4 regions of the Cobetia sp. 5-11-6-3 genome follow, and region 1 is predicted to be linked to each of the others. Evidence: predicted binding sites of a transcription regulator. Region 1 holds the regulator's gene; each other region holds the start of a gene.

Evidence for each region. The regulator PhoB, encoded in region 1, activates phosphate uptake and scavenging genes when phosphate is short. The targets are predictions, from matches to a motif close to TGTCATANNNNTGTCANA.
Region 2: HXS66_RS14285 (UTRA domain-containing protein) is a predicted target of PhoB. The motif match lies at 1,831-1,848, and genes of this name have one in related genera.
Region 3: HXS66_RS00925 (glycosyltransferase family 1 protein) is a predicted target of PhoB. The motif match lies at 1,450-1,467, and genes of this name have one in related genera.
Region 4: HXS66_RS12880 (bifunctional 2',3'-cyclic-nucleotide 2'-phosphodiesterase/3'-nucleotidase) is a predicted target of PhoB. The motif match lies at 1,600-1,617, and genes of this name have one in related genera.

Annotation. Positions count from the first base shown of each region.
Region 1 covers NZ_BLWJ01000005.1:90,933-94,139, reverse strand. Annotated here, with positions in the region: gene phoR (phosphate regulon sensor histidine kinase PhoR) at 1-1,043, opposite strand, end outside; gene phoB (phosphate regulon transcriptional regulator PhoB) at 1,051-1,740, opposite strand; gene ubiA (4-hydroxybenzoate octaprenyltransferase) at 1,968-2,849, opposite strand; gene HXS66_RS10125 (chorismate lyase) at 2,880-3,207, opposite strand, start outside.
Region 2 covers NZ_BLWJ01000008.1:270,803-274,009, forward strand. Annotated here, with positions in the region: gene HXS66_RS14275 (alkaline phosphatase family protein) at 1-263, opposite strand, end outside; gene HXS66_RS14280 (ABC transporter substrate-binding protein) at 356-1,444, opposite strand; gene HXS66_RS14285 (UTRA domain-containing protein) at 2,012-2,782, shown strand; gene HXS66_RS14290 (MFS transporter) at 2,978-3,207, opposite strand, start outside.
Region 3 covers NZ_BLWJ01000001.1:241,998-245,204, reverse strand. Annotated here, with positions in the region: gene HXS66_RS00930 (phosphatase PAP2 family protein) at 1-257, opposite strand, end outside; gene HXS66_RS00925 (glycosyltransferase family 1 protein) at 229-1,386, opposite strand; gene HXS66_RS00920 (LysM peptidoglycan-binding domain-containing protein) at 1,739-2,689, opposite strand; gene HXS66_RS00915 (acyltransferase) at 2,676-3,207, opposite strand, start outside.
Region 4 covers NZ_BLWJ01000007.1:152,563-155,769, forward strand. Annotated here, with positions in the region: gene HXS66_RS12880 (bifunctional 2',3'-cyclic-nucleotide 2'-phosphodiesterase/3'-nucleotidase) at 1-1,463, opposite strand, end outside; gene HXS66_RS12885 (MFS transporter) at 1,655-2,863, opposite strand; gene HXS66_RS12890 (AraC family transcriptional regulator) at 3,056-3,207, shown strand, end outside.

The DNA.
Region 1 (3,207 bases):
TCGCTGGTGCTCTGGCAGCGCAGCGTGATGTGGCAGTCTTCCGGCGTGTAACGCACCGCATTGAAGACCAGATTCGAGATCGCGCTTCTCAGCTCCTGCTCCTCACCCATCAGGGCCAGTCCGGGCTCGACCTCCACCGTGATGACATGCCGCTCCTTCGAGAGGCCTTCGGCATCTTCCCGGATACGTGTCAGCAGCTGTGCCATGTCGATGCGACGTCCTTCGCCCGACAGCTCGTCGGTCTCCAGGCGCGACAGGGTCAGCAGATCCTCGACGAGGTGCTGCATGCGGTCGGTCTGACTCTGCATCTGTCCCAGGCCACGCTGCCAGCGCGGGGGCAGGTCATCGGCATAGTCGGAATAGGTCTCGAGGTAGCCGGCCAGTACCGTCAGCGGCGTGCGCAGCTCATGGGAGACATTGGCCACGAAGTCGCGGCGCATTTCCTCGAGACGGTAGAGGCGGGTGACATCACGCACCATCACCAGGCGCTCGTTGTCACCGAACAGGGTGATGGAGATCTGCAGGGTCAGGTTGTCGGAGAGCGGCGATTGCAGGGTCAGCGGCTCACGATAGGCCAGCCGATTGAAGTAATCGATGAACACGGGGTCACGCAGATAGTTGGTGACGTGCTGGCCGCGGTCGTGACTGGCCTTGAGGCCGATCAACTGCTCGGCAGCGCTGTTCCACCACTCCATGTCGCCGTGGTTGTCGAGCATCACCAGGCCATCGCGCATCGCTTCCGAGGATTCCTGGATGCGGTTGAGGATACTGCGCAGTCGCTCCTGTGCCTGACGCTGACCCTTCTGGTAGCGATACAGACGATCGAGCAGATCCCCCCAGACGCCATCGCCGGGCGGCGGCTCTTCATGGGGGTTGGTGATCAGCCAGGTGTAGAGACTCTTGAGGTGCTTGAGATGGACGAACAGGTACAGCGCCAGCCCCAGCGCCAGGCCCCAGCCCAGCAGGCCGAGCAGTCCGCCGACCAGCCCGAAGCCGCCCGCCAGATAGCCCAGCCGCCATAGCTCGTTCGTCCAGTAGCGCATCCGCGTCTCAGGCCTGGGCGCTGAAGCGATAACCGGTACCGCGGACGGTCTGGATCAAGTGCTGATGCCCCTCGCCCAGCGCCTTGCGCAGACGACGAATGTGCACGTCCACGGTGCGCTCCTCGACATAGACATTGCCGCCCCAGACCTGATCCAGCAGCTGGCTGCGGGTGTAGGCGCGCTCCTGATGGGTCATGAAGAACTGCAGCAGGCGGTATTCGGTGGGGCCGACCTCCAGGGAGTTGCCGTGTGCGGTCACGCGGTGGCTGGCGGGGTCGAGCATCAGACCCTCGACTTCCACCGACTCCTCGACGCCCTTGGGCGTGGTGCGGCGCAGCACGGCCTTGAGGCGTGCCACCAGCTCGCGTGGCGAGAAGGGCTTAGTGATGTAATCGTCCGCCCCGGCCTCGAGCCCCTGGATCTTGTTGTCTTCCTCGCCCTTGGCGGTGAGCAGGATGATCGGCAGCTCCGCCGTGGTCTCGTCACGCTTGAGGCGGCGCGCCAGTTCCAGCCCGCTGGTGCCGGGCATCATCCAGTCCAGCAACAGCAGATCGGGCTTTTCATCGACGACGATGGCGTGGGCGTCCTGGGCATTGTCGGCCTCCAGCACGCGGTAATCCGCCATTTCCAGGGCGACGGCGATCATCTCGCGTATCGAGGATTCGTCGTCGACAATCAGTACGGTCTTGGAGCTCATCGCTAGATCCCATGCAGCAGTCGGCGCACGCGCCAGAATGACAAGTCGATGACGATTACAACCTGCTTATATGACAGTGAGATGACAATCGCCAGCTTGGCAGCTTGCCGCCCGGCTTGCCAGCGAGTCCCTCAACTCTATCAAGGCGTGAATGTCACGCCTCGCCGCACGAGGAAGGTCGCTGGCAGACCGGATGAGGACTCGGGCCCGTTGGCCGGAAAGAGGGATCAGGCAGCTGGCCAGGTCGCCAGCGCGATGCCCGCGAAGATCAGCAGGCCGGACCAGTGGTTGTTGAGAAATGCCTGGAAGCAGGGGCCACGCTCCCGCTCGCGAATCAGGCGCTGCTGCCAGACGAAGGTCACGGCCGCCGCGGTCAGCCCCAGCCAGTAGAAGCCGCCCAGCGCCAGGTGCAGGCCGATGCCGATCAACACCGCCAGCATGCCCAGCTGCAGCAGACCGATCATCAACTTGTCGACGCGGCCGAACAGGACGGCGGTGGACTTGATGCCGACCTTGAGGTCGTCATTGCGATCGACCATCGCATAGGCGGTGTCGTAGGCCACCGTCCACATCAGATTGGCCGCGAACAGCCACCAGCCATAGGTCGGCACCTCCTCAAGCGTCGCCGCGAAGGCCATCGGAATCGCCCAGCCGAAGGCGGCACCCAGCACCACCTGCGGCAGATGATGGAAGCGCTTCATGAACGGATAGCTGGCCGCCAGCAGCACGGCGACGATCGACAGCAGCACCGTGGTCAGGTTGGTGAAGCACACCAGCACGAAGGCGGCCGCGACCAGCACACCGAACAGGGTCAGCGCCTCGCGCTCCGTGATGCGTCCTGAGGTCAGCGGGCGATCCCGGGTGCGTTCGACATGCTTGTCCCAGTGGCGATCCGCGTAGTCGTTGATCACGCAGCCGGCGGCACGCATCAGATAGACGCCAGCCACGAAGATCAGCAGCGTATCGCGGTCCGGTAGCCCATCGGCCGCCAGCCACAGGGCCCAGAGGGTCGGCCACATCAGCAGCCAGGTGCCGATGGGGCGGTCCAGACGAGTCAGGGCGAGGTAATCGGCCAGTTTGGACGGGCGGGAAGCGGATGACGCTGACATCAGGACTCCTGATCGAACGGCAGTGGGGAATCAGAGTTCCAGAGCGTGCTGGAACCGAGGGGTGAAACCTTCCTGGACCAGTACCCGGAAGCGACCGTGCGAGAACATCGAGCGGCGCATCCACAGGCTGGCGGTGCGTGCCAGCGGCTGCGTGCTGGCAAGCCTCAGTGGCGCCCGGCTGACATCGATGGCGCTGCGGGTCAGGTCGGGCTGGCGGAACAGCCAATGGCCCAGCGAGCCTTCGCCGAGCGTCGAAAGACGGTGGCCATGGGCCAGGTCCAGCGCCGCCAGCGAGCGCGCGATCACCCAGGGCTCATCGCCATGACACAAGGCCACTTCGCGCCGCCAGACATGGCGT
Region 2 (3,207 bases), on a different contig from region 1:
CGGCCCTGCTGACTGGCGAGATCGAACAGGCTCACGCCACGCGAGCGTCGCACGATGCCATTGTTGACGATGCCGGAGTCGACGGGCAGATCACCGGTCAGCAGGCACTCATAGAGCGGTCGCGACATCGCTGGCAGTTCGCACTCCAGCGACTGGTACTGCCCGCGACCGGCCTCGACCAGGGCGCTCAGATAGCCCATGGCATGCCGGCCCACTGCATGGTTGAGGCCATCGAGCACGACAAGAATGACACGCTGGGACATGAAGACTCCGTGAAGCTCAAGACGGCACCGTGTGGACGGTGCCGTCTGTCAGGGTGGTGCGCGCTCTATCCGCTCTGGACAGAGGCCGGGGGTCACTGCTGGTGGATCAGTACCTGGGACTGCCACTGACGCGGCAGCTGTCGGGCACTGGCTTCCCAGCCGGCGAAGTCCTGTACCGGGCGGGCATTGGCGTACTGCTCGTTGGGCAGCAGCTTGGCGGCGATGTCTTCCGGCAGGGTCAGGTGCTCGGCGCGGATCGGGCGGGCGTAACCTGCCGCCAGGTTCAGCTGGCCGGCATCTGACAGGATGTACTCACGCGCCAGCTTGGCGGCGTTCGGGTGAGCGGCATGCTTGTTGATGATGGTGGCGTAGCCCGAGGTAACGGAGGCATCCGAGGGGATGACCACCTCGAAGGTGTCGCGGTTGATCTGATCGCGATAGTTGAGCGCGTTGAAATCCCACAGCAGTGCGACCTCCACCTCGCCCTTCTCCAGGTTGGCGATGCTCGGCTCGGCCAGTGACAGGCGTCCCTGGCGGGCCAGTTCGGCGAACACTTCCAGACCCGGCGTCAGGTCTGACTCGCTGCCGCCATTGGCGAAGGCTGCGGCCAGGATGGCGTTGTTGGCCTGGGACGCCTTGCCGACCGCGCCGACGGAGACCTTGTAATCACCATTGGCGAGATCCGCGAAGGAAGCGGGGCGCTGATCTTCACTGACGAGTGTCTTGTTGATCATCAGGGAAATGGTGCCGGTGTAGCCCAGCATCCACTCACCATCTTCATCCTTGGCCCAGTCGGGGATCTCGTCCCAGGTGGTCGGCTTGTAGGCTTGAGTCACGCCCTGCTTGACCGCGATGGGGCCGAAGGCGAAGCCCACGTCACCGATATCTGCCGTGGCGTTTTCGCCTTCGGCCTTGAACTTGGCGACTTCCTCGGCGGAGCTCATGTCGGTATCGCTGTGCGCGATGGAATACTTCGACTCGAGGTCTGCCCAGGTGTCCTTCCAGTTGGCCCAGCTGTCCGGCATGCCGACGCTGTCGACGCGGCCTTCTGTCTGGGCGGCCTTGAGCAGTGCTTCCGGCACTTCAGCGGCACTGACGGAGGCGCTGCTCAGCAGGGTGGCCATGAGGGCCGAGACCATCAGGCCGGCGGTACGGGGCGAGGTAGCGGTGAACGACTTCAATGACAATCCTCCCAGACGGGGTAATCAACGGATGCGAGAGTGCATTCCTGGCCAGTGAGCCGCCGAGGCGAGCAGGCAGGCGAGATGGGGTCAAAGCTGGTTCTTGTCCTGCGCAGTCTTCCTCGAGACCTGCCACCTAAATTTCTGTGGTCTAGTTCAGTCTCGGGGCTGACATGACTTTACGCAGCGGTTGTGACAGTCGCGTGTCGTCACTATGTCAGTGTCGTGGCAATGAGCCATCAGCCATCAGCCATCAGCCATACACGTTTTGACGCAACGCTGCGTGGTGCCGGCTGATTTCCTGACAAATCCCTGCATGACAGCGTGCTCCTGTGCTAGATATCCGCCTCGGATTCTCACGCGCAGCACACAGGAAAGCCTTGCGCTGTCACCGGATCGTCATGCCTGTGTCATGGTGCTCGGCGAGCGTGGGCTGACTCGCCTGGCGACATCTACACTAGACCACAGCGATCGCGATTCTCGGGCCTTGTCATGATGGACACCTTGGATGACATGCAAGTGACTCGCCAGAAATCGCTCTCTTTCGTTATCTTTCAGGAACTTCGCATGCCTTCATCATCGATCGAGCCCACAGGTGACGACGCAACTTCCCTGACGCGCACGGCGGATTTGCCCGTCACCGGGCTCAAGGGCAGGCTGCTGAACCATCTTGAAGCAGCGCCGCTGCATGCCTCGCAGCGTCTGCCGTCCGAGCGTGAGATGATCGAGCGGTTCGGCACCACGCGAGTCACCTTGCGAGATGCCTTGCTGCAGCTGGAAGCGGAAGGGAGAATCTATCGCGAGAACCGCCGCGGCTGGTTCGTCTCGCCGCCGCGCCTCAGGTATGACCTGCTGGCATGTCTGCCTTTTCACGAGATGGTGCAGTCGCAGCAGCGGGTCGCTTCCACCGAGGTGCTGTCCGCTCAGGAAGTTCCCGCTGATGAGGTGATCGCCCAGCGTCTGGGAATTGCACGGGGTGCCGGGGTCTATCGCATCACGCGAGTGCGGCGCATCGATGGCCGGCGGGTGCTGCACGTCTGTCATCACCTGCGACGCGACTGCTTCCCCGGTATTCTCGATTTCGATCTCTCGGCGCATTCGCTGACGACGCTCTACCTTCACCAGTACGCCATTCGCATCCGGCGCGTGAGCTTCGAGCTGGCCTCCAGCGTGTTCGACGCCGAGACGGCCGTCGCCCTGAATGCGGCACCGGGTAGCCCGGCGCAGCGCATCACGCGGATCAACTTCGATCAGAATGGCCGTGCAGTGGACTGCGATGATGAACACTGGCGTCACGATGCCATCGAGTTGACGTTATCCGCCGCACCACAACGCTAGAGGGCAATCTGGCGACATACGCCACCAGTCTCCGGGACTTTCCTTCAACTCGACGAAAACGCCCGCAAGTCCTCCTCTGACGGGAAGGCTTGCGGGCGTTGTGGTAATGACCTCATCCAGTAGCGATCTGGGCGTGACATCAGTGGGTGCGTGGCAATCCTGCGAGGCTTGTGGGTTCAGTTGACAGCTTCCGGCTCATGCCGTCGGCAGAGGTGCAGATTTACTGGAAGCAGGGGGCTTCGACATGTCGGCAAGGGAAATGCCACTCGTCTCAGGCAGTCTGAGACCACCGATCAAGGCGACTCCAGCTATCGCGATCAAGTACCAGGCGGGTGCCAGATGGTTGCCGCTCAAGTCGATGAGCCAAGTGGCAACCAGCGGTGCGGTGCCGCCGAAGATCGTATAGGCCACGTTATAGCTGAGTG
Region 3 (3,207 bases), on a different contig from region 1:
CGGGTCTTGAGGGCGCGATACAAAAGGGCGCCGGCCCCCGCCGCCAGTCCGAATTCCAGCATCAACCAGCCACCTTGCACGTGATGGAAGGGCAGGCTGAGTGTCAGCAGCAACCAGACGGGCCAGTCACCGAGGCGCGAGACCACGCGAAAGAGGGTCAGGATCGGCCGATACAGCGCCAGACGTGCCACCTGGCGACACAGCCGCCACTCCAGCAGGTCGAGTCGCTCAAAGACGGGAAGGCTGCGATCGTGCATCGGGCTTCTCCTCGGCGAGGCGTAGACAGGCAAGAAAATGCTCGGCGACCTGGCTCCAGGCCATGGGCTCGACGCGTACACGGGCCGCTCTTCCGAGACGTGCGATACGCGCTGGTCGCTGGCAGACTTCCACTGCCTGTTCGATGAATCTGTCCGGCTGGGTGCAGGGGGCCAGCAACCCCTGGTGGTCATCGCGGATCACTTCCGCAGCGGCCGCGTAGTCGAAGGCCACTACGGCCAATCCACTGGCCATGGCTTCCAGCACCACGTTGCCGAAGGTCTCCGACAGCGAGGGGAACAGGAACAGGTCGGCACTGGCGTAATGGGCAGCCAGCGCCTCGCCGGTCTGGAAGCCGGCGAAGATCGCCTCCGGCAGGCGTTGCTCAAGGCGTTCGCGCAGCGGGCCATCGCCCACCAGTACCAGCGCGATATCCGGCTGCACGGCCTGCATGGCCTCGTAGCTGCGAATCAACAGCTCGATGTTCTTTTCCGCCGCCAGGCGGCCGACATGCAGCGCGACGGGCTGCTGAGGGCCGACGCCCCACTGGCGACGCAGCGCTTCACTGCGATGAACGGGCGAGAAGCGCTGACAATCCAGCCCGCGTCCCACGACCCGGACATGGTTGAAACCCTGTTGCGCGAGAGTGGTGGCCTGGGTGCGTGTCGGGACCAGTGTCAGGTTGGCGGCATTGTGGAAGTGCTTCAGCCCCTGACGTACCAGGGGGCGTAATGCCCTGAGATGATAGTGGGTGCTGTACTGGTCGAAATTGGTATGAAAGCCTGCCACCACGGGCACGCCGAGGCGACGCGCGACCATCAGGGCACTGATCCCCAGCGGTCCCTCGGTGGCGATGTAGATGACGGAGGGCGGATGCTGGCGCCACAGGGCCGTCAGCCGTCTCAGGGCAGGGGCGCCGATCTGGACGGTGTCATAGCCCGGAAGACGGAAGCCGCGTACCTGTAGCTCCTGCGCGACTCGTGGTTCATGGTTGCCGTCGCGGGGTGCGGGCCGCACGAGCTGCAGCTCGCAGCCCCGCGTGATGAGTTGATCGCACAGATGGCTCAGCGTGTGAGCCACGCCATTGATTTCCGGGTGCCAGGTTTCACTGACAAAGGCGATACGCTCCATGACGGCTCCTGATGACCTTTGAACGAAGTATTGGCCATGGGAGTGACGCCTGCATAACAGCGAGGTGACGAAGTGATGACACCCCACGCAGGTGTCGTTGCAGCCGCGGTCACTCCAGCGGGCAATCTCCCGCGGGCAATCTCCAGCAGGCAATGCTGCCAGGAGGCAGCGGATTCAAGGCGGTCACAGGTCACAGTTCACAGTTCACAGCTCAAAGACCAATCACGCTGGCCGAAACTGACACGGGGGCGACAGGCGCGGCATGAAGGACGCCGTGGGCGAGGCATGCCCGACGCTCGTTTGGCAAGGCGAGCCCCTGAAGGGCTCGCCAGTGAGGCCGGCAGCCCCAGTTTCAGCGTTTCTCGAGCAGCTCGCGTGGATTGATCGGCTTGCCGCCATGGCGCACGTCGAAGAGCAGTTCAGGCTGACCGTCATTGCGACGTGCCATGCGACACAGCGGGGTGCCCGGCGTGACCTGCTGACCGACCTTGACCAGTATCTCTCCGCACTGCGCCAATACGCTCTGCAGATTGCCTGAATGGTGGAGGATGACCACATTGCCCAATTGCCGCATGTTGTCGGCAAAGCGGACTTCACCGCTGGCCGGCGCGCTGGCGACCCCATTGCCGGCCGTGCGAATCCGCATCGGGGCCAGTTGGCCATTGCGGTTGGTGCCGAATTCGCTGATGACTTCGCCGGCGGCAGGCCAGCGCCACGATTGACGCGGCTTCTTCAGCGGACCCGGATCCGGGCGTGCCACGAGACTGCCGCCGCTGGCACGCGCATTGGAAGCGCTTCGGCTGGGGCCACCATTGAGGGGAACCGAGATCAGGGTGCCGACTTTCAGGTCATTGGGGGGAAGCCCCGGGTTGGCGGTCTGGATGCGCTGAGGATTGGCTCCGAAGTAACGGCCTATCTTCGAGTAGGTGTCCCCGGGGCGCAGCTGATAGCGATAGGGGCCACCGGAGGGGGCACGCTCACGCGCGGTGGGCACCAGGATGCGCTGCCCGACCTTGAGGTCACGGATCTTGACGCCGGGGTTGAAGCGGGTGAGGCGCAACAGGGGAATGTCAGCGTCGCGTGCGATCTGCCCCAGGGTGTCGCCCTTCTGGATCGTGATCCATTGGCCTGCCGGTGAGCCGGAGTAGCTGCCGGTGGCGCAGCCTGTCAGCCACAGTGCCAGGCTCAGCCACGCCAGTAGCCGCAGCGGCGCGCGAGATGTCCTGTGGAGAAATGTCGAGATGGCGCCCACGGTCAGGCGCACAGCGCCCAGCGGCTCGTGGGGCATGTCAGAGTTGTTCAATGTCGTGTCCTGCACGTGACAGTCGGGCATCCTTGTCCTTCCAGACCTGATTGAGCCATTGCTGAAACCGTTCGCGGTAGGCAGCGTCCGCGTGATAATCCCCGTTCAGCATCCAGGGTTCCACCGGGCGTTGCACGATATCCAGATGGATATCTCCCCCCTTGCCACACAGAAACTCCCAGAAGCTCGCGCTGGCGTGACGATAGTCCAGCGTGGCGTCGAGTATGCCTGACAGGCGGTCGCCGAGAATGCTGATCACCTGAGCGCTGCCGCCGGCGCGCGGCCTGAGCAGATGAGTGTACGGGCTTTGCTGTTGATCATGCTTGCCTGACGTGAAGCGCGTGCCTTCCACGAAGTTGAAGATCGACATGGGCGACTGGCCCGCTCGCTCACAGATGCGGCGTGTTGCGGCACGGTCGCGTTCCGCCAGGCGCGGGTCATTGGCCAGTCGTTCACGGCTGTAGCGGCGCATGAAGGGGAATTCCAGCGCCCACCAGGCCAGGCCGATGACGGGGACC
Region 4 (3,207 bases), on a different contig from region 1:
ACATCCACCTGATACTCGACGCCGTCGATCACATCGAAGTTGTAGCTGCGGAAACCTTCCCAGTTGATCAGGGGCTGGGGCGTGGCGAGATTCGGGTCAATGCGATGGAACTGCCCGGCACTGCACTCGAGCCATTCCCGCACTTCCTTGCCGGTAACCTTGAGCGCCACCAGCGTATTCGGATAGAGATAGAGGTCGGCGGCATTGCGGAAGCTCAGCTCGCCGGCCTCCATCTCGGTGAATTGGGTCGGATCATTGTGACGGCCACCGACCTTGAACGGCGCGGCCGCCGAGAGAATCGGCAAGCCTTCCAGATCCGGGTCGCCTTCGACGAAGCGTTTGACGTAATCAGCCTGGGCACGATTGACGATCTGGATCGTCGGGTCGTCCTGCACCAGCGCCAGATAGCTCTTCATCGCCGCACTGGCGCGACCGATGCTGCGGTTGACGTACTCCCGCGTGGCGTCGTGCTCATGCTCGACCAACGCCGCCAGTTCGGCATCTTCCCCCACCTGCGCCTCGCCACCCACCTGAATCGGGCGTGCCTCTGTCTGGCCACTTACCACCCGCCACTGGCCCGAGTCATTGCTCAGTTCGAGATCCATCACGCCCACATGGCTGCCCCAATGCCCTGGCATCATCGCCGGCACCCCATTGAGGGTGCCCTTGGCGATGTCGGCCCCCGGCACCTCGGCAAATTCCTCGCTGGGGAAGACCGCATGGGCATGCCCGAAGGCGATGCCATCGATGCCCTCGACCTGCGAGAGGTAATATACCGAATTCTCGGCCATCACCCGGTAAGGGTCGGTCGAGATGCCGGAGTGCGGGATGGCGATCACCACATCCGCGCCCGCCCGGCGCATCTCGGGCACCCAGCGCCGGGCGCTCTCGGTGATGTCCTCGGCCGTCAGGCGGCCCTTGAGGTGCTTGCGATCCCAGGTCATCACCTGCGGCGGCGCAAAGCCGATATAGCCGATCTTCAACGTCTGAGCGTTGCCTTCACCGTCGGTGAAGGCATGGGGGGTGATCTGATAAGGCGTGAAGTACGGCTCGCCGGTCGTGGCATCCAGCAGGTTGGCGTTCACATAGGGGAACTGCGCGCCGGAAAGCGCCCGTTCGAGATACTCGAGCCCGTAATTGAACTCATGATTGCCGATGTTGCCGACATCGTAATCCAGCTGATTCATGACCTTGTAGGCCGGGAAGACATCACCCTCCTCGAGACCTTCCGCCGCCATGTAATCGCCCATTGGGCTGCCCTGAATGAGGTCCCCGTTGTCCAGCAACACGCTGTTGGCCACCTCGGAACGCGCCTGCTGGATCAGGCTCGCCGCCCTCACCAGGCCGATGCGCACGCTGGGACGATCCTTGTAATAGTCGTAATCCATCACGTTGGCGTGGATGTCGGTGGTCTCGATCACGCGCAGTGACAGCGTCGCGGCATTGGCTGGCTGAGCGATCATGAAGATACCTCCGAGGCTGGCCAGGCCAAGGATGGCTGCCCGCAAATGGGGCTTGCGCCGACGTCCGGGGTGCTGCGCAACACCTGGCGCGTCAGACGCCCGTTGATCTTCGCTAGCCGATGAAGCATTCGCCATCTCTCACTTCCTTGTCATGGGGGGATATGCCAGTGCCCCTTGGGGGCAGCGCTCCATTATTCAGATGCCGACGCCTCAGGCAACTGGCGGTCCCTGCCCGCCAACCAGCCGATTCCCGCCATCAGCACACTGAGGGAGGCACACACCATCAATGCCAGCTGCCAGTCACCCTGCCGATCGTAGAGCGCCCCGATCAACGGCGGCCCCATGGCCGCGAGCAGGTAGCCCAGGGTCTGCGCCATGCTCGACAGCGACGCCGATTGCATGGCATCGCGCGCCCTGAGCCCCATGAACGACAGGGCGAGAATGAAGCTGGCCCCGGACCCCGCACCGAGCAGCAAGACCCACACCAGCGCCCACCCCGGCATCAGCCACAGCCCGATGAACCCTGCCAGCGACATGCAAGGCGTCGCGAAGGCGATCAGGCGTTGATCCTTCAGGCGCGGCATCAGGGGCACCAGAATCAGCCCCGGCAAGGCCGAGGCCAGCTGCAGCAGGCCGTGCAACGATCCCGCCTTTTCGGGGGAAAAGCCGTTGTCCGCCAGCATGCTCGGCAGCCAGCTGTTGACGGTATAGAACAGCAGCGAATTGATCCCCATGAACAGCGTCACCTGCCAGGCCAGTGGCGAGCGCCACACGGCTGCCTGACGCACCGGCCGCGCGGCACCCTTCTCGGCTACCTTCTCGGCTTCCTTCGCCGCCGTCGGTAGGGAGCGATGCGACAACTGTGGCCACCACACCACCATCGTCACCACTGGCAGGATGACCACGATGAGCATCGCGAACTGCCAGCCATCCGCACTATCCTGCGCCAGCGGCACCATCACCGCCGAGGCGATGGCGGCCATGATGCCCATGGTCAGCACATAGCAGGAGGTCAGCAGCGCGATGTGTCGGGGAAAGCTGCGTTTGACCAGACTGGGCAACAGCACATTGCCCACCGCGATGCCCGCCCCGATCAAGGCGATCCCCACATAGAGCGCCAGCGTGTTGCCCTGCACCCGCAGCACGATGCCGGCGGCGATCGCCAGCAAGGCAAGGAAGACACTGCGCTCAAGCCCCACATGCCGTGCAAGACGGGGTACCCAGGGGGACACCACGACGAACGCCAACAGCGGCAGAATCATCAGCAACCCTGCCGCCGTGGCATTGAAGCCCAGCGCCGCCTGCAGACGCTCAAGCAACGGCGCGATACTGGTAAAGGGCGCACGCAGATTCATGGCAATCATCAGGATGCCGGCGATCAACACGGCAGGATGGCTCAATCGCCGAACAGGAGAAGAGTGGCAGAGTTCAGTCATGAGACGCTCGCAGCGAACTTGGAACGGACAGATAGCGGGACGACACATCAAAGGTGAATTCCCGCGCAGATTAACGATAGCGTAATCGCCAATATCGCTGCAGAATTGAGCCATCATGACATCAGATACCTGAAATCAGACAATCTGCGAGCCGACATGTCAGCCACCTCCTCTAGGACCTCCGCGACGCCGATTTCCCTTGCCACGCGAGACGCAACCTCATCGTCAGGAGTCGCCAGCGGTCACTCCTCCGTGCCCTTCTCCAGCAGCGTCTGCGAACATGACCCGGACATCTACGAGATTCCGGC